Regions from separate parts of the Paenibacillus sp. BR1-192 genome, predicted to be linked through region 2. Evidence: riboswitches for the same ligand, from Rfam matches in the RefSeq annotation. Region 2 holds a riboswitch; each other region holds the start of a gene.

Region 1 (7,334 bases), 430 kb from region 2:
ACGTTTGTTGAAATGTTATTCCATTTCGAATAAGCCGAGTCTACCCGATTATGGTACCCCGCAGATTGAACACTAGCATCACGCCAGTATTTTAAGACTTTGGCGCCTGCAAATCCGCCAGGGTTATAATGACCATCATGTGCGCTCACTAAAATGGTAGGTAATAATAAAGCAATCATTAAAGTAAGCAGTATCACTCTCTTAAATTTCATAATTTTCAATCCCTTCTTAAAAATATATTATATAGAGTAATTATACAATTAGACATATATTTCCTTCTTTTTTTAAAAAAGAGTATTTATATTAAAATTTACGATTGTTTTTACAAATGATTAACTTATTTTAGCGCTTCTAAAGCGGTGTTCCTTCTCAATACGATGACAACACTCTGGTTTAACGCAATTCACTCCGTCTGTATCGTATCTGTCCGCCAGACGTATCGTATATTCTTTTTCATGGCGACGTTACTCTTGCCGACCGCTCATAAACGGATATTCATTCCGCGTATTCTTGTCCGGATGGCGGTCCGTTATATAGTCGGTCAGAGGCACGAGCTAGGTCCGATCCGGTACTCCGTCGTTTTATTCAATATAGCGGTCGATTAACGCCTGCACGGCCGCCATACGTTCCGTTATAGCTCCCTCACTGTCATCTCATCCGGAGTCTTCACCGCACAACAGCGTATGTTCAAGCTCACGTTCTTAGGGCGGCAGCGTGCAATTTCGTAGAGGGCCCGGAATCCTATATCATGCCACGTGGCCTGGTTTGTAAGTGGTATGCGTCCACATATCGCAATGAACTTTCGTGCAGCGTCAAATCCACCTTCTTCACAGCTCACCGTACCCACTCACCGTGCGCCAGGTCGTTCTCCTTAACGTGTTTCAAGCGCCGGCCAATTTCGAATATCGCTTTGCCTGCAATACGTTTGTATGCGTTGATTTCGGCGGTTATCGCCTCGGATAACGGTTCCACAGTGTTAAATGATTACCATAGTTTGGCATAGGACACGCTTATCTTTCGCTGGTATAATCGTATTCGCGCATAATGTTAACGTAAGATAAGCGGATGTAAGAGATGACAACAAGAAAAACAAGAAAACAGTACTCAAAGGATTTCAAACAAGAAATGTTTCAACGACTAGCTGCTGGGGAAACACCCGAGGCACTAGCCAAAGAGACCGATGCCGAGAAGAGAACACTTGAAGGCTGGAATACGATTGTCAAAAAACAAGGTAACCTCAGTCAAAAGCCAGAGGCAGAAGAACTACATAGATTAAAAGAAGAAATTTCCGAGCTCAAAAAGGAAAATATTGATCTATTAGAGAAGTGTAAAATGGTTGAAAAAGAGTGGAACTTCTCTAAAGGAGAAATTGAGTTCCTTTCGAACATGTGCGTAGCGTGGCAAGAAAGGTATCAATCACTTCTTATTAAATACAACGAAGACCGCGCCCAATAAGGATGGCGGTCTTTTTCTTCGTTTATATTCGCTTGAACATCAAAGTATCCCGCGATTAATGAACAATTTTCGCAATGTTATATAACTCGGCAACTAACTCCTTGCAAACGCACGATCACTTGGGTAGATTTGGATTATCGTAATACACCGTCATAAATTGACGTGAATATTAATCCTATCGCGCATTATCAATCTCGTTTCTAACGTGGGAATAGCGTAGTGACGACGTTTATAGCCTTCCGCAAGCATACTGCGGATGAACGATCAAGCAGCGCTTGCGCAGGACGGCTACCGTATCCGGTGTTATATGCCTTACGGAACGATGTGGTACCCGTATTTCACCCGGCGCCTGGCGGAGAAGCCCGCCAACCTGATGATGGTGCTCAAAAATATGTTCAAGTGAGCGGGATCCGATTGCAGAACCCCGTCAAAATGCCTGGTGAAATAAGTGGCTTTTTGACGGGGTTCTTCATGGTTTCAAAAAACATCAGGCTGCTTAGAAGTGCCCAATCCAAAGGAAACGGGGACAGTGGCTCTCTGTAGCTGCTGTCCCTAGAAATGATAATACGCCTCCGAGCAATTCATAAGGAAGGAGCGCTCCAGCGGCAGTCCGCCTAACCGCTCTCGGGTGATGTGCCGATGCAGGTTGATCTCCAGATCGGCGAGGGCCGATACAGCAAGTTGCATCCGTGCGGGTCCCCACTGCTGCTGCTTTCGGGCATAGCGAATGGCCTCAGTCACGGACATGCCTCTCAGCCTTGAGAAGACGGATGCCCAGCGGACCAGGTCCGAAAATTCTCTCGTGCTTGGCAGGGCATATTCGACATATCCTGCCGCGTCTTTGCAGCTGACTTTGAACAAGCCGCAGTTCCAGCCATGATCGCTCCATGGGATAAAGCGTTCGGCCGAGCCCCGGTCGAAACGAAATATCTCCATATGGCCGATAGTCTCTTCACCTAATGCAGGCACTGCGGTTTCGATGACGGGTGTAAGCGCTGCCTCGATGAGTTTCGTCATGATTTGATCTACGCTCCTTTATAAGAATGTTATATGCACGGCAAATAGGCCTGGTGAGCAGAGAAACCCCGCTCTCCAGGCCTATTTATGGTTAGAGCCCCAATTCCGGCGGCCGCTATGCCAAAGCTTGGATGGTATTCTCTCTCAACAACGCGCCTACGAGGTTAGCTGACGGATTCGGACTGAGAGCACCCTACCGCTGGGCCCTTCGATCCTAGGCGCAGCGGATTCACCCCATTCACCAATCGAAGACTGGTGACTTTGGTTCCCCCGTCTCCCGGTCTGTCGGGAGCTCGGCGTATCACGTGTTTCGAATAGATGGATGAATCATACGCCGGAGGAAACGAAAAGTAAATGACCGTATGGGACGAATAGATTCCGAAATGTGATGAAAACGGTAAAAGAAAACGCGTACAATCGGCCGTGTCATCTATTATCGTGGCAAAATCTCGGTATCTCGTTGGATTGCGATAAATAAGAGAAAACAAGAGAAATACATAGTATAGAGCAGTATTCGGAAGATAAAGACGAAATACTGCTTGGTTCCTGTTCGACATAACGCCAGATGTGTTTTTGCTCACATTTACATCCTGCAGGGCCGGACGTATGATACGAACTATGAATTGACGGTCATCAACGACCAAGGCATACGGGCAGCCGTTTCATGAAGGTCTAAAGGCAGTGTGAGAGCTGCCCCTAAGCCTTTATGGATCGATGGCGAAGGCACCATGGGCCTTGCTGAGATTTGAAGGTAGAGGCGACTCTCACCGCGTGAACCTCCTGTTGCTGTGCTGTTATGCCCAGTCTGGATGACAAGTCAATGGCTAATAGAATAACATGCTACTCGTTTTTAATTTTCGCTGAGTCCTTGAATGGAAAAGGAACGGGGGAACCAGTCGGGAGATGAACCTGATCTCTCTGGGGTGAATCCTGTAGACAAGATAACGGTCTATGGGTAGGGCGACTCTCACGCCCGAATCCGTCAGCTAACCTCGTAAGCGTATCGAGAGAGGCAACGATTGTCGTGGACTTGGGCCACGGTGTATTTCACCGTGTCCTGTAAGAAGCCTGCGGGAAGAGTTCTTCTCTTTCCGCAGGCTTCTTTGTTGTTGCCTTCTCTTTCTGACCTTAGGAGGAGAAACGAAGATGGAGAAACCACAGGAATTCATCCTGGTATCCGCGCCGAACAAGGCCGGGGAGGAATTCGTCCGCCAGCTGATTCACAAACGTGTTCCGTTTGCGGCTATAGCCAACAACCGGGCTGAGCAGCAGAGGCTGCGAGAACTGGGCTGCAAACCCATCATTTTGATTGATACAAGAGACGAGCAGACCTGGATCATTCCCGAGTTTCCCGTCAGCAAGGTGTTTCTGTTCGAAAGCAGCTTGAATCTGTGCTGCCGCTACTTGCGGATCTGCCGGACATGGACCTCGGAGTCGATTTACGTGATCACCCATTCCGGCAATCCGCGCTTGATATACAAAGGGCTGGGTGCCGATGTGGTGCTTCATACGAATCATCATCAGGTGTCCTTTCTGATGGCATCCGTTATGAGCTAAGCGTTTGGACTGACGCCACAAGAGTTAGGGGAGGTTACATTCATGCAGGATTTAGTTATGGTGCTCATTTTGGGAGGAACCTACGGACTGCTCATGCTGTTTATGTCCTGGTGCGGGCGCGTGGTTTCGGAACCGGAGGCTGATCAGCCGTGATGATCATGTTGATATTCACGATTTTTATTTTTCTCTATTTGATTTATGCGCTGATTCACCCTGAAAAATTCTAGGGAAACGGCTGAAGGAGGAAGGCATTCGTCATGGGCATTTTACAAATTGCCATCGTTATACTCGTTCTGGTGCTGCTGGTCAAGCCGCTGGGAACTTATCTATATCAGGTGTTTCGTTATGAAAGCAATGGTACGGACAGATGGTTCTCCTGGGCGGAGAAACCGATCTTTGCTCTGATCGGCTTGAAAGAACGCAAGGGGATGACATGGAAAGGATATGCCGTCAGCTTTGTGTTAACGAATATCGTGCTGGTTGCGGCGGGCTACTTGATTCTGCGGCTGCAAAAAGTGCTGCCGTTGAACCCGAACGGCATCGGCCATATGGAACCGACCTTGTCGTTCAATACGATGATCAGCTTTATGACCAATACGAATCTTCAGCATTACAGCGGCGAGTCGGGATTGTCTTATCTGGCCCAGATGGCCGTCATTACGATGATGATGTTTACGTCCGCAGCGACCGGGCTGTGCGTGGCGATTGCTTTTATCCGGGCGGTGACCAGCAAGGGCACGACCGTCGGCAACTTTTTTGAGGACTTCGTTAAGGCGCATACCCGGGTATTCATTCCGGCTGCTTTCATCATTGCGATGGTGCTGGTGGCGCTGCAGGTGCCGCAGACCCTGAAGCCTACGCTCAGCGTCACGACGCTGGAAGGAAGCGAGCAGCAAATAGCGGTGGGTCCGGTAGCCGCGCTCGAATCGATCAAGCATCTGGGCACCAATGGGGGCGGTTTTATGGGGGCCAACTCGGCGCATCCGTTCGAGAACCCGTCCCCGCTGACCAATGTGATCGAGATTCTGTCCATGTGGAGTCTCGGGGCGGCGCTTCCTTACACATTTGGTTTGTTCGCGAAGAGCCGTAAGCAGGGCTGGATCATATTCTCGGTAATGATGACCTTGTTTATCGGCTTCCTGTCCTTGAACTATGCCGCGGAAACCAACGGCAACCCGGCATTAAACCAGCTGGGCATCGACGCCTCGCAAGGCAGCATGGAGGGCAAGGAGGTCCGGTTCGGGATCGCCCAATCCTCCCTGTTTACGACGGTGACAACCGCGGCCACGACCGGGTCGGTCAACAACATGCATGATACGCTCACGCCGCTCGGCGGGATTACGCCGCTGTCCCTGATGATGCTGAATTCCGTTTTTGGCGGAAAAGGCGTCGGGCTGATGAATATGCTCATGTACGCGATCCTGGCGGTGTTCCTGGCCGGTCTTATGGTTGGCCGTACCCCCGAATTTCTCGGCAGAAAAATCGAGGCCCGGGAGATGAAGCTGATCGCGATTGTCATTCTGGTACACCCATTGATCATCCTTGCTCCGACGGCGCTCGCGCTCATGACGGATGCGGGACAGGCGGGCATTGCCCATTCGGGCTTTCACGGCATCTCGCAGGTGCTTTACGAATACACGTCATCCGCCGCCAATAACGGCTCCGGGTTTGAGGGCCTTGCGGATAACACGCCGTTCTGGAACATCAGCACCGGACTGGTCATGCTGATCGGGCGCTATATTTCGATGATTGCCCTGCTGGCGGTAGGCGGCTCTCTGATGCGGAAGCAGTGGGTTCCCGAGACGCTCGGAACGTTCCGGACAGATAATAAGCTTTTTGCCGGCATTCTCATCGCGGTGGTCCTGATCATCGGTGCTTTGACCTTCCTGCCTGTGCTGGTGCTGGGACCGATTGCCGAGCATCTGACGATTCGTTAAATAGAAAAGGTGGCCTATTACCATGAATAATACGAGAAAAAAAGCGATGTCCCAAGAGATGGTCCGTCAGGCGCTGAAGGACAGCTTCACGAAGCTGAATCCCGTCCTGATGATGAGAAATCCGGTCATGTTTGTCGTGGAGGCCGGGACTCTGGTTGTGCTGCTTATGACGATATTTCCGTCCTATTTCGGTACCGAGGGCAGTATCGGATTTAACCTGACCGTATTCGTCATCCTGCTGTTCACGCTGCTGTTCGCAAACTTCGCAGAGGCGCTTGCCGAAGGGCGCGGCAAGGCGCAGGCCGATTCCCTTAAGCAGTCGAAGCAGGAAATGACGGCTCGCAAAGTGATGGAGAACGGCGGGGTACAATCCGTGTCGTCCACGGCTCTGCGCAAAGGAGATATCGTGATGGTCGCGCAGGGCGAGATGATTCCCGGGGACGGGGAAGTGATTGCGGGCCTTGCATCCGTTGACGAATCGGCGATTACGGGGGAATCCGCCCCCGTCATTAAAGAAGCCGGCGGCGATTTCAGCTCGGTCACGGGGGGACCCGGGTTGTCAGCGATACGATCCGCATCCGGATTACAAGCGATCCGGGGGAATCGTTTATCGACCGGATGATCTCGCTGGTCGAAGGGGCCTCCCGGCAGAAGACGCCAAACGAAATTGCGCTGAATACGCTGTTGATCGTCTTAACGCTGATCTTCCTGATCGTGGTTGTGACGCTGGCACCGATCGCGAAGTATCTTGGCATCGAGTTGACCGTTCCGGTGCTGATCTCGCTGCTGGTATGTCTGATCCCGACCACGATCGGGGGGTTGCTGTCATCGATCGGGATTGCCGGCATGGACCGGGTAACGCAGTTCAACGTGCTGGCGATGTCCGGCAAGGCGGTTGAGGCCGCCGGTGACATCAACACGATGATTCTGGATAAGACGGGTACCATTACGTTTGGTAACCGGATGGCCAGCCGGTTGATTCCCGTCGGCGGCGAGTCGCTGGCATCGGTGTCCCAGTGGGCCGCGGTGAGCTCGCTGCAGGATGAGACGCCGGAAGGACGGTCGGTGTTGGAGCTGCTGAGGAAGGAAGGTTTCGCAGTGGATGAGGGCATGGCGGATGGGGCGGAATTCATCGAATTTAAGGCGGAGACCCGGATGAGCGGCATGGACCTGAGGGATGGCCGGAAAGTCCGGAAGGGCGCTGTGGATGCCGTCAAGGCGTGGGTGCAGTCGCAAGGAGGCGCCATCCCTTCGGATTTGTCGCCAAATAGCGACGCCATCGCCACAGAGGGGGGAACCCCGCTTGCGGTCGCCGTGGATAACCGCATCTTTGGTTTGATCTACCTAAAGGATACCGTGAAGCCGGGC
Region 2 (7,334 bases):
TCCGTACAGATTATCAAACTAGCAGGTACCGCATCCATAGCATTGTCTTTAATGCTTACATCCTCATCGCTCGTAACCATTCCTGCCCATGCGGCAGCGGCCTCCACATCGCAGAGCAAGGCAGCCTGGAGCACGCTCGATGTGAAGCATAAACCTTATACGAATAAAGGCGTCGTGTTCATTCCGCTGAAGGAAGTTTCCGAACAGCTGCAGCTGCAGCTGACGATCCCTGGAAAGAACGAGCTGTACATTAACAGCCCGACCCAGTCTGTTCGCGTGATTATTGGAAATTCGCGCGCCGTCAATGCCAAGGGTACCGCTCTGAAGCTTGAGGCGGCTCCGGTTGTGAAGAAAGGCGTGACTTATGTTCCCGCCAGCCTGATTACCAAAGGTTTCGGCATTCAGTTGAAGTACGACAGCAAATCCGGACTTCGAACCACCTTTGATTCCTGGTCCCAATACGCTTATGCCTCCAAGGCCAATATGCTGTTCTGGGTAAATCGCGAGACCGGTATGCTGTCCATGGGGAAAGCCGGAACGACGCCAACGAAAGTCGGCATTCTCCCGATCGAGGATATCGATCAAGTGGGCTTGAACGCACATCGCATCAACAGCAATACCTATGTCGTCGACTTGTCCAATTATTACGGGGAACCCCATATCCATGAAGGAAGATATCGGGTGCTCATTCAGGACATGAAAATTCTGAAGCTTTCCAAAACGAATCACACCAATTTTGCCGGGATCAACTACCGTCCGGACCAACTCAGCTACAAAGGCAAAGTTGCCATGATGAATGGCAGTACGCTAGAGCTGGTTCATCCGATGGGCAAAACGGTAAAAACCTACGATCTGGCCGCCCTCACCGGTGTTGACGATCATTTTATTGTGGAAGCAATCGAACAGGACTTCCTGCTCGTCCGTCCTTATACGAAGGCAACCCTGTATATTGTTGAACCGACAGGCAAGTCCGCAGAACTTATCTATCCCGATCTTTTGGACGAGGAGAGCATCAAGGCTATTGAGGAGATGCCGCCAAACGAAGTGGGTTTCATCGGAGACGGCCTTGCGTATGACGGATATGCCGGCGGCAAGCTGAAGCTTCAATACGAAAATCCGTTTCTTGATATAAAGAAAAAGCTGACCTACGCCCTTCCATTCTAACCGTAACAATCACAAAAAAGACCGGCGGATTCATTCACGAATCCTACCGGTCTTTCCTATGTCCGCATCTAGAAAAATGCTTATTTATGGTATCATTCCGCTGTTTGAAGAGCTTCTCTAAACTCCTCCGGCGAGGCATTCCACCATTCCTCGTTACGGGAGATCAGCAGTTCGCGCAGCGCTTTCTTCTCCACGTCGCCAAGCCCATCCAGAATAATCTTGCGCTTCATCGCCGCATCCATTTTATTCACATGGTCGGCGAGGATTTTCCAGCCGCGCCGGGCTTCATGGTCGATCCACATTTCGCACGCGGTCATGCCTGCATAATGCTGTCCTTCCGCGGTACGGTCTACAGCTACCCACACGATCCACACCTGGCGTCCGTTGGGCACTTCATCCCGGTTCATGCTGAAACGGATGCCCTTCTCCACCTTGCTCTTTGCATGCATGGCTCCAATATCCACTCGCGCCTCGCCATTGTCGATGATGACAGGCGACAAACTGTTCAGATCGATGGAGCCGGATCCAAACCCCTTATGCTTACTCTTGCTATTGATAATATTCAACGCAATGGGTTTCTTCGCACCCTGCTTCTGATCTTCGTTCTCCACTGCTGCCGACCTCCTATATCAGAGCCGATTCTCACGTATCAGCCGCTTAATTGATAACCATGTCCCAATAATTTTATTTTAACTAATAATCCCCCAAAAGCAAACATATACATGCACTAGATGCTTGTCAACGGGAGGTTGTTCGATATGGTCCCACCACGTGCCAAAGTCTTTCTATCATCCCTGCTTGCCCTTGGTTTGCTTGCAGGATCGATGCCGATATTTCTGAATCCAGGGTCCTCAGCGTCTGTCCTTGCCCCAAATGCGGGCAAGCCCTCTGCCTCTGCCGTGGAGAAGGCCCCGCTCTCACCGCCTAAGGTGCAGCCTGATACTCCCGCTCCGGCCCTAAGCGACCGGCTGGTGGAATATCACATGGATGTTCGGTACGAGCCTGAGGAGAACAAGCTTAAGGGCAAGCAGACACTCACTTGGACTCACCCAGGCAAAAAAAGCGTAAACGAGCTGTACTTTCATCTGTATCCCAATGCCTTTGCTTCCGATGAAACGACCTTTATGAAGGAATCGGGCGGCAGGCTTCGTTCCGACCCCATGCCGGACGACGGGTACGGCTCCATGACCATTACCAATGTGAAAACGACGGAAGGACTGGCCCTTACCCATCCCCTTCAATTCGTCCAACCCGATGACGGGAACATCAAGGATCACAGCCTTGTCAAACTAAGATTGCCCAAACCCATCAAGGGCGGGGAGAGCATCACCATTCACATGGAATTTGAAGTCGAGCTTCCCAAAATATTCGCGCGCATGGGTACCACCGAGAATTTTATTATGGCTGGCCAATGGTTTCCTAAAGTATCGGTCTATGAACCGGCCGGACTTCGCGGAAGAGCCGAGGAAGGATGGAATCTTCATCAATACCACGGCAACTCCGAGTTCTACTCCAACTTCGGCATTTACAGCGTTCGCATCCGGGTGCCCGAGAATTACATTGTCGCCGCGACCGGATTCCCGACCAAGCCTGCCCAAAAGTCGAACGGGGAAAAAATCTATCAATTCTATGCCGATGATGTGCATGATTTTGCCTGGTCGGCCTCGCCCAACTTTGTCACGGCCGAGGAGGCCTTCTCGGCACCGGGCGTGCCGGGCGTCCGCATCAAGCTGTATCTCGATCCGGCCCATAAAGACCTGAAGGACCGTTACTTTGATGCCGCCAAGTCGGCACTGGCTTCGTTTGGTAAATGGTACGGAACCTATCCTTATTCCACGTTGTCCATCGTCGTCCCGCCGGAGTCGGGCAACGGTGCAGGCGGCATGGAATACCCGACGCTGGTCACGGCCTTCGGGGCCAAGAACGATTCGCCGGGTTATGAGCTCGAACGGACCGTCATTCACGAGATCGCCCACCAATATTTTTACGGAATGATCGCAAGCAACGAATTTGAGGAAGCATGGCTGGACGAGGCCTTTGCAACCTATGCAGAAGAAAGAGTGATGGAGAAGGAATACGGCATTACCTCCAACACCGCTGCTCAAGGAGCATCGATTACCTCCCCTGCCCCGCTGAAGATGGAGTCCTGGAAATACAGCTCACACGAGAACTACGCGCTGAATGTTTACACGAGAGGCAAGCTGGTGCTGCAAGGCATTGAACGGCAGGTCGGTCCACAGATGATGGGGAAAATCATGCATACCTATGCCCAGAAATACCGTTTCAAACACCCAACCACGTCTGATTTTCAGAAAGTCGTCGAGCAAGTAAGCAAAACCTCCTGGCAATCGTATTTTGACCAATATGTATATGGAAGCCAAATGGCCGACGTCGCCATCGAAGTGATCAAAACCAAAAATAAAGGCACGTCAGACCATCCGCGGTATGAATCCACGGTCAAGATTACGAGCAAGGACGGAGATATAACCGATGTGCCTATCGTGTTCGCCTTTGAAGACGGCAAAACGGTGGAGCGAACCTGGAGCGGCAAGGACGGAAAAGTTACGTACACCCTGGAATACAGCACCCCGCTCGCCTGGGCCATGGTTGATCCGAAATACTCCATCGTTCTGGAGAATAGACACATCAATAACTATATGAAGGCAGGAATGGATCCGAAGGTGGTCACACGCTGGAATCTCAGTATTACCAAGCTTGTGGAGACGTTGTTCGGCAGCCTGTCATGGTGAGGGGGGAGCACATGAAAAGTTATGCAGGCCAAGGGTGGATCAGTGTTAAAGACCAATTATACGTCTCCATTCTGCTGTTCTTGTACCGCATGCTGTGGGGATATTGCCTGTACCGGCTTGTAAAATCGGCAGTCGTCCCCCTGCTGATGCGGTATCCGGATTCTGCCCCTAACGAGCTTAGTCGCCTGTTATTCTTCTACGAGGGCGAGATGAGTCTATCGTTAAGCGGCACGGTCCATACCTATGGTTGGCTTCTGGCCGCTCTGCTCCTGATCCGGATGGTATGTACCCCGCTCATTCGGGCAGGCATCTTCTATAACCTCCACCAGGAGGCCAAGGGCGAGCGCGGATTATTCTTCTTCACCGGCATGCAGAAGCTATGGAAGCCCGTTACGGTGTTTTATCTGATCGAACTTGTTCTTACCTTTGTGCCCGGATACTGGATTCTGCCCAAAATCCTTCCGATCTTTCTGAACGGGATCCATGAGCCGGTTCTGCTGCTTCATGCGCTGCCTCATGCAGCCGGCTGGTTTCTGTACGCCTATCTGATTCGCCTGTTATTGCTCTATATGCAATTCGGCCGTACGGACAATTCCGGCATGATCAGCTCCATTCTTGCGCTCTTCCGCCGACTGGGCACGGCTGTGCTGTTATCCCTTACCATTGGCGGATCGGCCTGCGTCATTCTTTTGCTCCTGAGCTCGGCATCGCTCTTCTGGGCGGGATTGATCGGCTTGATTATTCAGCAAGCCTCTTATTTTCTGAATGGACTCTTCCAAATTTGGGTAATTTCCGCTCAATACCATTTGTGGCGGGATTCTTCCTCGCAGCATGCCTAATCGTTACATTTCGTTACCATCTTATGATAAACAAGCTCGTAAATATGCTGTAATCGGAAGCGACACATTTCTCTCTCGGACTTGATTTTACAAAGAATAGAAGCTCATTTTTCCTCAATATTACATTTTCCGATGGCCAAATTACAAAAAAACCTGATCCCGCATGATGGGGACAGGTTTTTTTGTATAAAAATGAGCTTTCCTCATTTGCCAAATTGTTAATACTCTGCTAAAATAACGAATATGTTAGTAACAACTTTGTCATCTTTACTGTAACTTTTTGCTGGAACTATGTAATTTCGTTAAGCATGTTGGAACGTCAGACGTCTATGAATGGGTTCATCAACATTTTAAGGAGCCGAATTCCCATGATTGGGAAGCGGGGGATCCGTTTTGGGTGAATTGATCTCGCAAGAGAGGGATCATAGGGGACCTTCAACCGAACCCTTAAGCTAACCTCGCAGGCAATGGAAGGAGCTTTTTGTTTTGAAAAAGAAGTTAACGGCCATTTCTCTAGGCCTGGCCCTCGCACTCACATTAGGGACCGGAAGCGCTTTCGCCGATTCCAAATTAAATACTGCAATCAAACCAGCCATTGGTGTCTCTTATAAAACAGGTGGAACCACAACGAATGGTTTTGACTGCTCCGGATTCACCAGCTATATCTACAAGAAACTTGGTCTAAGCCTGCCGCGCACGTCTGGAGCTCAATACAAAGTCGGTACGGCCGTAGCCAAGAGCAAGCTGAAAGCTGGCGATCTCGTGTTCTTCAACACATCCGGCAGAGGTGTATCTCATGTGGGTATTTATGTTGGGGGCGGAAAATTCGCTCATTCCTCATCCTCGCGCGGTGTCATCATCAGTCCGCTGAGCCAGAGCTATTACGCCAATCGATACGTAGGTGCTAAGCGAGTCATGAGTCAGTCTACGTACAAGTCTGTAGCTGTGAACTACAATTAATTATTGGAACTTCATTGATTTATCCTTTACAAGAAGCCCTGGGCGTATGAGATTGTGCCGATCTCATCCAGCGGCTTTTTCTTTTGTCTGCTCTGTGTATACCTTTATAACGTTTGGGACAACGAAAAAGTTCCCACTTTTCGAGAAAAAAAGAAAATTATTATGCAAATTCTCTTCGCTTCCCCAAGTCATTGCATCTTCTACACTTTATATACCCTCCTCTCCCTTCATTAAACACCCTAATGGAAAAATATTGATTTTATTTTCTGAGGACTACTACGAGCAGCGATACGTAGGTGCCGAGCGCAACATAAGCAATGATTAGTATGAAAAGTCGACCGGAGAATCCTCCTAAGCTTCGATGTCTTATCCTCGTCCTGCCCATACATATCCGTTTGCCCGTCAAAGGAGACCTACTTCTCTTGGACGGGCTTTTTGAATGCGGCTAGAATGTTTGAGAAATGGGGTATAATTTAATTTGTAATTATGACAGGGGGACTTTGCCAATGGATGCAGCACCGATTTCATTTCATACGGTGGTCATGCGTGAAGAGCACGCGAAAGAAATATGCGCCTGGACCTATCCTCCTCCCTATAACATTTACGGTTTTCTTCCCTGGGAGCAGATGAAGGGGCTTGAGATCGAGTTTGGGGATCCGGACATCCGCCGGGAACAGTACATTTCGATTTTGGATGAACGGAAGACGCTATGGGGATTTGCCCAGCTGTTTCCGATGCATGAGGTTACGCGGATCGGGCTGGGCATGCGGCCTGATTGGTGCGGGCGGGGAATGGGTAAACGGTTTATGCAGACGATTGTCCGGGAAGCGAGGCGGAGGCGGCCTGCCGATGAGATCGACCTGGAGGTAATGACCTGGAATGAGCGCGCGATCCGTGCATACGAAAAGGCGGGCTTTCATATCACCGATACGTACGAGCGCCTTACACCGACGGGAAACGCCCTTTTCCACTGCATGGTGTATGAGCCTCCGGCAAATGAGGAATAGTAATCTTTGTCTATATGAAAAAGCACAATTTTGTGTACTTTTTATGAAGGCGCGCGGTATAGTTGCTTTTTTTGTCACAACTGGCTATGCTGTCTATGGATGTTGGTTTATAATGGAGACAAGTGCAAAAGTGCAGTATACATAGAAGGGACGATATGACGATGCAAAAATGGATCATGAGCGGATTGTTCTTCGTCGCATGTGCGTTGGCTATTGCGCTGATGTTTACGCTCCCAGGCAAGGAACAGGTAGCTCAGGAAGAGAAGCCGACTATGCCGGAAGTGACTCTGGATGCTGCCGCAGCCGAAGCCACACTGAAAGCAAGCTGCATCAGCTGTCATGGTGACCAACTTCAAGGCGGCGCTGGACCGGCTTTGAATCAAGTAGGCGGACACATGGATGCGGACGCGATCTTCAACGTTGTAACCAAAGGCCGTAAGGGTATGCCTTCCTTTAAGGATCAACTTAAGCCTGACGAAATCGCAAACATCGCGCTGTACCTTGCTGAGAAAAAGTAAATCAGCTTATACGCAAAACACGCTTGAACCTGGAGAACCTCCCGGCGCAAGCGTGTTTTTACATATTGGGGAGCTATGACCGGATGGATCCGTCTC
Region 3 (7,334 bases), 890 kb from region 2:
GAAAGCTCCGGCAATAACTTCTCACTTCCGATTCCAGCTTGTTAAACACGGTAAGCTTCGGTTTCTCCATGACTTGGTTGTCCATAGTTCCCTCCATTTGTTTAAATGTCATTGAAAAAGGGGCCAATCACGAATAACGGCTCATCTTCATGTGTCGTACCATCCGGAAACATCTCTGCTCCATAACCCACCGTTACGGTGCTCGGAATGGATTTCTCCTCGGCATAACCGAGAAACAGTCGGCGTGATGCCATATTGCTGGGCGATACCGTCGTTTCGATGAAACGGACGCCATGACAGGCCTTCTGGTTCATGAGGCCGGTAAGCATCGCCTTCGCGATCCCCTGCCTCCGGTGCGAGCTTGCAACCGCCACCTGCCATACAAAAAGCGTCTCCGGATTGCGCGGAGAACGAAAAGCGGAGATAAAACCGACGATGTCTCCTTCATGCTCCGCGATCATGCAGGTATCGTTGAAGTAATCCCCTAACAGCATGTAGCAATAAGGCGAGTTCAGATCAAGCGATCCGGTATCGCGTATGAGCTCCCATACCCGGGTGCCGTCCCGCGCCTCCGGTCTTCGGTAAACCACTTCGGTTCCGGTATCCACAGCCATCTACATAAACACCTCTTTCCAGCACTAATTTCCGTTCGAGCGGAACCGCTGCAGAAAGCTCTGCAGCCGCTCGCTCTTCGGATGATCGAATATTTCCTCGGGTGTTCCTTGCTCAACGATCCTGCCGTCGGCTCCGAAGATGACCCGATCCGCGATTTCCTTCGCAAAATCCATCTCGTGCGTAATCAGCATCATGGCCATTTCTCCTTCTTCGGCGATTTCCCGGATCACCTCCAGCACCTCGCCGACCAGCTCGGGATCCAGCGCCGAGGTTACCTCGTCAAACACCATCACCTTCGGCCGCATGACCAGCGCTCTGGCGATGGCGACGCGCTGCTTCTGGCCTCCCGACAAATTGGACGGGTGCATCTTCAGCTTATCGGCCAAACCGACCTTGCCCAGCATCGAGACGGCCCGCTCCTCCGCTTCCTCCTTGGACAACCCCAGCACCTTGCGCGGGGCTTCCGTCACGTTGCGAAGCACATTCATGTGCGGGAACAGATTGAAATGCTGGAAGACCATGCCGACGTTGCACCGCATCCGATGCAGATGCTTCTCGTTTGCCCGGACCAGCTTGCCCTTCTCCTCCATATGCCAGAGCAGCTCGCCATCGACCTCGATGGTTCCCTCGGTCGGCTCCTCCAGCGTCATCAGCATCCGGCCCATCGTCGTTTTGCCAGATCCGCTCGGTCCGATCACGGCCACCTTTTCTCCCGGCTGCATCTCCAAATCGATGCCCTTCAGCACCTGCAGGTCGCCATACGACTTGGTCACGCCCGCATATTTCACGATCGGCTGTGAGCCCGTAACGGAATTTCTTTCCCGCCCCGGCTTCTTCGCCTCTTCAGCCTGCTCATCGATTACAACGGCATTCAATAGACTCCCTCCTTATTTTCCACGCTGCAGATTCAAACGCTTCTCCAGCCTTTGCACCAGCAACGACGCGATATAACTGATGATCAGGAACAGAATCCCGACCAGCGTGTACGGTTCGAAAGCGCGAAATGATTGCGACACGATATTTTTGGCCGTCAGCATCATCTCGACCAGCGTAATGGCGCATAGGATCGGCGTTTCCTTAAACATGACAATCAAATAATTCCCCAGCACCGGGATGATCGGCGGCACCGCTTGCGGCAGTATAATGCTCCGCCAGGTCTGGGATTTCGTGTAGTTCAGCGCGGTTGCGGCTTCCCACTGTCCTTTCGGCACCCCTTCAATGCCGGAACGGTACACCTCCGACAGATACGTGCTGTAATGCAGCCCCAGGCCGATGACGCCCGCATAGAAGGCCGGAATCGAAATGCCCGTCAGCAGCGGCAAGCTGTAATACAGGAAGAACACCTGTACCAGCAAGGGGGTATTGCGAATAAATTCTATGATTCCTTTGGTGATGAGCGACAAGGGCTTAAATGTACTCCGCGCGGCAAAGGCAAGCAGCAGTCCGATAATCAATGCCACCACAAAAGCACAGAGCGTGACCCATACCGTCATTTTTAATGCGCTCAGAAGCTGCGGCAGTATTTCAAACACATATTTCCAATCCCACATCCGCTACAGCCTCCCCGCGGTCAGTTTGCGCTCCAGCAGTCGAACCGCCATCGAGACGAGCGTGGCGATGACAAAATACATGAGGAGCAGCAGCACCAGAATCTCGGTGGTCCAGGAGATGTAATTGTTGCGGAGCACCATCGCCTGATACGTCAAATCCGCCATCGTGATGAAATAAACGAGCGAGGTGGATTTGATGAGTTCCACAAGCTGATTCCCGAACGGGGGAAGCATTCGCAGGGACGCTTGGGGTAGTATAACGTTCCACAGCCTCTGCCAAGGCTTCATGTTAAGCGCCACGGCAGCTTCCCACTGTCCTTTCGGAACGGCCAGCACCGCGCTGCGAACAATCTCGGAGCCGTATGCGCCGAAGTTAAGTCCGATCGCGAGGATCGCCGCCAGCATTTTCGGAAGCTCGATGCCGATGAACGGAAGGGCAAAATACAACCAGAAGAGCTGCACCAGCAAGGAGGTTCCCCGAAAGACTTCGACGTACACGGCGGTCGCCGTGCGGACGATCCACAGCTTCGACAGCCGGCACAACCCGGCTGCAAAGGACATCACGATAGCCAGGATGGCTGAAAAGAACGCGACGATAATCGTGATCTCTGCTCCTTTGAGCAGCGTCGGAAGAAAATCGATCCAAGAATTCGGCATGCTATTCCCCGCAGAGCGCAGCGGCCGTCATCTCACCCGGGAGCTCTTCTTCCGTGAACCCGAACTCTTGCAAAATTTCCAGCAGCTCGCCCGACTCCTTCATCTTTTCAAGCTCTGCATTATAAGCCTCCTGGAACTCGGTATCCGCTTGGCGGAAAGCCGTAGCCCCGTAACCGCGAACGCTTTCGCCGTCGATGACCGGCTGCTCGAAATCAGCCACGCGTTCGATGCTGTCGTCGCTGGCTGAATCCAGCATCGCCTGCAGGGACGGCCCCGTCATGGTAATCGCCTGCACCCGATCAGCCTGGAGGGCGCTGATCGCCGAAGCCTGGTCAGGGACCTGTACGATCCGGTCCGCAGGAATGCCCGATTTCTCCATGTAGCCGATTTCGACCGCGCCGGTCATGACGGCCACCTTGGCCTGCTCATTCTTGGCAATGTCCTCATAGCTTCCGAGTTCCATCGGATTCCCTTGCTTTACCGCAAGGGCTTCCCCGATGCTGTACTCCGGATTCGCGAACAGGACGGCAGAGCAGCGGTCCGGATTAATGAACATGCCTGCCGTGATCAGATCAAACCGATCGGCCTGCAATCCGGCGACCAGCGAACCGAATTCCGTTAGCTCCCCTCTCATCTCCTTGATGCCAAGACGCTCCAGAATAACGCGGGCAATCTCAACCGCTTCGCCCGTGAGCTCCCCATTGGCTTCTTTGTAGGCATACGGCTTCTCGTTCGCAAACCCTACGGTGATATATCCCTGCTCAATGGCTCGATCCAGCGTACTTCCTTTGTCGCCGCAAGCCGCGAGCAATACCACCATCATCACGGACAACACCAGCACAACCACTTTCTTCAAAACCTTCCACAACCTTTCGTAATAGCTTTTCACTTTCTTAAAAAAACGGCATGACGAAATTATCCGTGTTAGCACATGCGTTAACTTGGATATATAGACGTTCAGATACGTGCATGGGACGAGGCTTCAGGGAAGATGATTCATCCGCTTCCTTGCACGCTTTGACCCAATGCCGTCTGACCGATTCAATTCGTTCCACATTTGCAGGCGCTGCCCCTCCTCCGTAACAGAATGCAAAAAGACCACCAAACAGGGGATCTAAACATAGCTCCGCCAGCAGGGGGTCAAAAAATAGAGAAAAGGCCCCTATAGAGAATAAAGGGCCTTTTGTATGAACATCCATTATGTATGCAAGACCCATCCACTGCTGACGAGGTTAGCTGACGGACTCGGGTAAGATGGTACCCTACACTCGTGAATTCCAAGTGACTCGCCCCTGGTGAAACTGGTTCCCCCGCTTTCCGGAATATGTATGCCGGAAACTAAGCGTGTGTTCATGATAAAGGGAAGCTCAGGAAAAGTCAAACCCCTTAACCGCTTTTTCTGGAAATTCAGAAGTAAAAAACACCGTTTTTGCAACGAGGATATCGAGCCTTTCGAACACTTTATTTAAGGCTGTCCATACACCGGATTGGTCATGGAATCCATGCTCCATTTTCCGCTATATAGCAGGCATTTGACGGGTCTTGCGGAAATCGTTCATGCCATATATGTTTTATGCCATGAATGAGCCCCGGATCAGGAAGTCTGCCCGTATGAAATACGGGACCGAAAAAAAATTTTTGAAACACTCCATAATAAGTCTGATAACAACGCCTGGAATGACTTGAAAAAAAGCCCCGATGCTTAGCATCAGGGCTTTTTTTCATCATACCGCGGTATAGCCGCCATCCACCAGCAGGCTCGTGCCCGTAATGAAGGAGGCATCTTCACTGGCGAGGAACAACACGGCTTTGGCCACTTCTTCCGGCTGTCCCAAACGGCCCATCGGATGAAGACCGACCAGGTGCTGCGTGATCGCTTCCGTTCTTCCCTTGATCAGCGGCGTATCGATATATCCCGGACACACGGCATTGATTCGGATTCCTTTGGAGGCATAGTCTGCGCTGAGCGACTGGGTTAACAGCTTGACGCCTCCCTTGGCCGAAGCATAGGCGGTTACCCCTGCTTTTCCGACATGGCTATGGATCGAGCCGCAGTTTACGATTGCCCCTCCGGTTCCTTGGGACAGCATTTGCTGAATAACATATTTATCGCACAGGAAGACCCCTGTCAGATTAATATCAATCGTTCTCTGCCAGTTATCCATCGTTAACTGATCGGCAGGAGCATCATGGGCAATGCCTGCGTTGGCAAACAATACATCGACACGGCCAAAATGCTGCACCGTCTGATTCACCATATTCGCGACTTCCTGCTCTTGGGTTACATCCGTTTTGACGAACAGCGCTTCAAAGCCGGCTCCTCTCAATTCGTCGGAAACCGCTTGTCCCTGGTCGGAATAATCCGCGATAACGACCTTGGCTCCCTCTTTCGCAAAAAGTCTGACTGCCGCTTCGCCAATCCCGCTGGCGCCCCCCGTCACGATGACAACCTTGGAATCAAATTTCATGCGTTGTTCACTCCTATGTTGTAAATTCATCAACCGGCTATCCATTCATGTAGAATGGGCAAATACCGACCATGATATTCCAATACCCCGTTTCCTAATGAATGACCAGCAACTATCGAAGAAAAAGAATGTTCGCTAAAAATAGTCGCAAAGCAATAACCCTATTCAAGCTCAAGCCCTGTCAGACCGGACGCTCAATCGTAAACATCTCTCCCAGGGTCGAATAGATATTTCCTGCCATGCGGCTCACGGGTTTCAACTTCGATGCGTCAATCCGGCCATGCTCGTAGAGCTCCTCGGACACGTGAAATCGGACGACGCGGGCAATCAATAGATCAGCGGCAGGCAGCTGATCCGCGCCATCCAACGTGACGACCTGCTCCAGCACGCATTCCATGCGGATCTTGGATTCCAGAACGCCGGGAACCTTAACAACGTCACTAACGACCGGGGTTAAACGGGTTCGGTCAAGCTCACTTTCGTCCGGAGGCAGATTCGCCGCCGTTTCGTTCACGGCTGCAACGGTATCTTCGTCCACGATGTGGATGACAAGTTCGCCGCTCTGCATGGCATTTCTCGCCGTGTCCTTGGGTACACCGTTCTTTCGCTGAACGGAAACCGACAGCAAAGGGGGATTGCTCGACACAATGGAAAAGTAACTGAACGGCGCCGCATTCAGCACGCCATCCGCCGATAATGTCGTAACGAAAGCGACCGGACGCGGAACGACGCTTCCAATCAGCAGCTTGTATATGTCCCGTTCGCTTTGGGTATTCGGGTCAATGGATATCACTTGAGTTGCCCCTCTCCAGTATTTTTGACTTGTATAGGCTCCAACCCCTGCTCGATTCGGGCACGCTCCGGTTCGAACCAGGCAGGAAGCTTTAATTGTTCCCCGAGCGAGTGCAGGTCTTCGTCCACCGTAAATCCGGGCGGATCGGTTGCGATCTCAAACAGGATCCCCCCACGTTCCCTGAAATATAACGCTTTGAAATAGTTACGGTTCCTGATATCCGTAGGGCGAAATCCCTGCTCCTTCACCCATTCATGCCATTTGCCGTGCTCCTCATCATCTTGAGCCCGCCATGCGATATGATGGGTCGTTCCGGCACCTCCGGCTCCCAAAGGAATATCCCGCATCGGCAGATCAATCACGTTGCCGAAGTGGCCCGCAGCTTGAAACCGGGCATAATTGACGTCCTCTCCAATGTAGGTCAGTCCCATGACGTTCTCCAGCGCCTTCTTCGTTTCCTCCCATTTGCTGCTGAACAGAACCGCGCCGCTGAATCCCTTAATGGCTGTATCCGGAGTTATATCGTCCACGGACCAGCCGTTATTCGGTCCGCCATCCCGCTCGACCAACTCTAGCGAAAGTCCGTCCCGATCGGAGAATTGAAGATATTGTTCGTTAAACCGGAAAGCCTTCATGACGGGAACGCCAAAGCTCCGCAGCCGCTGTTCCCAATAAGGCAGGGCCCCTACAGGAACGGCAAAGGTCGTATATCCTGCCTGTCCTCCTCCACGCAGCCCTCTTCGCGAAGCGGAGGAAGGGAAGAAAGTGATGATCGTTCCGGGTTGTCCTCCTTCATCCCCGAAATACAGATGATATACCTCGGGCGCATCGTAATTCACGGTTTTCTTTACCATTCTGAGTCCTAGCACGCCTGTATAATAATCAACGTTCTTCTGCGGATCCTGCGCATAAGCGGTAATATGATGAATGCCTGCCGTATGTAATGTCATATCCCATCTCTCCCTCACCGTTTCGTGTCGAAACCCGTTATTTCCGTTCATGATCCGTTTTGCATGATGGATGAGCCATAAATCATAAATAATCTTTATATTTAATATCTTTAATTTAAGATTAAATAATTTTCTTATCGTTGTCAAGCTCCTGTTCACCCCAAATATATAAAAAGCCGCCAAGAACGATTCCTCGCTCTTGGGCAGCTTTAATATGCGGCTAAAGGCCGCCTCCCTATCCCACGCTTAGGCTTTTTGCCATTTCTCCTTAAAGAACAGCTGGTACACTCTGGTTACGATA

The links. Region 2 has a riboswitch for cyclic di-AMP ahead of P0X86_RS00160 (C40 family peptidase). Riboswitches for the same ligand answer to the same signal wherever they lie in the genome.
Region 1: linked by a shared signal. The riboswitch ahead of P0X86_RS02030 (hypothetical protein) and the one ahead of P0X86_RS00160 (C40 family peptidase) in region 2 are both predicted to bind cyclic di-AMP.
Region 3: linked by a shared signal. The riboswitch ahead of ehuB (ectoine/hydroxyectoine ABC transporter substrate-binding protein EhuB) and the one ahead of P0X86_RS00160 (C40 family peptidase) in region 2 are both predicted to bind cyclic di-AMP.

Annotation. Positions count from the first base shown of each region.
Region 1 is NZ_CP120718.1:460,653-467,986, forward strand. Features, by position in the region: gene P0X86_RS02010 (zinc metalloprotease) at 1-212, opposite strand, end outside; gene P0X86_RS02015 (transposase) at 1,075-1,455, shown strand; partial or broken gene P0X86_RS02020 (proline dehydrogenase) at 1,706-1,858, shown strand; gene P0X86_RS02025 (hypothetical protein) at 2,008-2,472, opposite strand; cyclic di-AMP (ydaO/yuaA leader) riboswitch at 2,609-2,781, opposite strand; cyclic di-AMP (ydaO/yuaA leader) riboswitch at 3,321-3,489, shown strand; gene P0X86_RS02030 (hypothetical protein) at 3,619-4,029, shown strand; gene P0X86_RS33255 (potassium-transporting ATPase subunit F) at 4,188-4,256, shown strand; gene kdpA (potassium-transporting ATPase subunit KdpA) at 4,287-5,966, shown strand; partial or broken gene kdpB (potassium-transporting ATPase subunit KdpB) at 5,989-7,334, shown strand, end outside.
Region 2 is NZ_CP120718.1:31,045-38,378, reverse strand. Features, by position in the region: gene P0X86_RS00180 (copper amine oxidase N-terminal domain-containing protein) at 1-1,164, shown strand, start outside; gene P0X86_RS00175 (YwhD family protein) at 1,257-1,775, opposite strand; gene P0X86_RS00170 (M1 family metallopeptidase) at 1,923-3,914, shown strand; gene P0X86_RS00165 (hypothetical protein) at 3,926-4,753, shown strand; cyclic di-AMP (ydaO/yuaA leader) riboswitch at 5,100-5,235, shown strand; gene P0X86_RS00160 (C40 family peptidase) at 5,240-5,713, shown strand; gene P0X86_RS00155 (GNAT family N-acetyltransferase) at 6,220-6,720, shown strand; gene P0X86_RS00150 (c-type cytochrome) at 6,882-7,238, shown strand.
Region 3 is NZ_CP120718.1:6,344,376-6,351,709, forward strand. Features, by position in the region: gene ectB (diaminobutyrate--2-oxoglutarate transaminase) at 1-85, opposite strand, end outside; gene ectA (diaminobutyrate acetyltransferase) at 102-614, opposite strand; gene ehuA (ectoine/hydroxyectoine ABC transporter ATP-binding protein EhuA) at 639-1,490, opposite strand; gene ehuD (ectoine/hydroxyectoine ABC transporter permease subunit EhuD) at 1,503-2,165, opposite strand; gene ehuC (ectoine/hydroxyectoine ABC transporter permease subunit EhuC) at 2,169-2,822, opposite strand; gene ehuB (ectoine/hydroxyectoine ABC transporter substrate-binding protein EhuB) at 2,824-3,678, opposite strand; cyclic di-AMP (ydaO/yuaA leader) riboswitch at 4,031-4,177, opposite strand; gene P0X86_RS29205 (SDR family NAD(P)-dependent oxidoreductase) at 4,547-5,290, opposite strand; gene P0X86_RS29210 (flavin reductase family protein) at 5,472-6,083, opposite strand; gene P0X86_RS29215 (ring-cleaving dioxygenase) at 6,080-7,033, opposite strand; gene P0X86_RS29220 (AI-2E family transporter) at 7,280-7,334, opposite strand, start outside.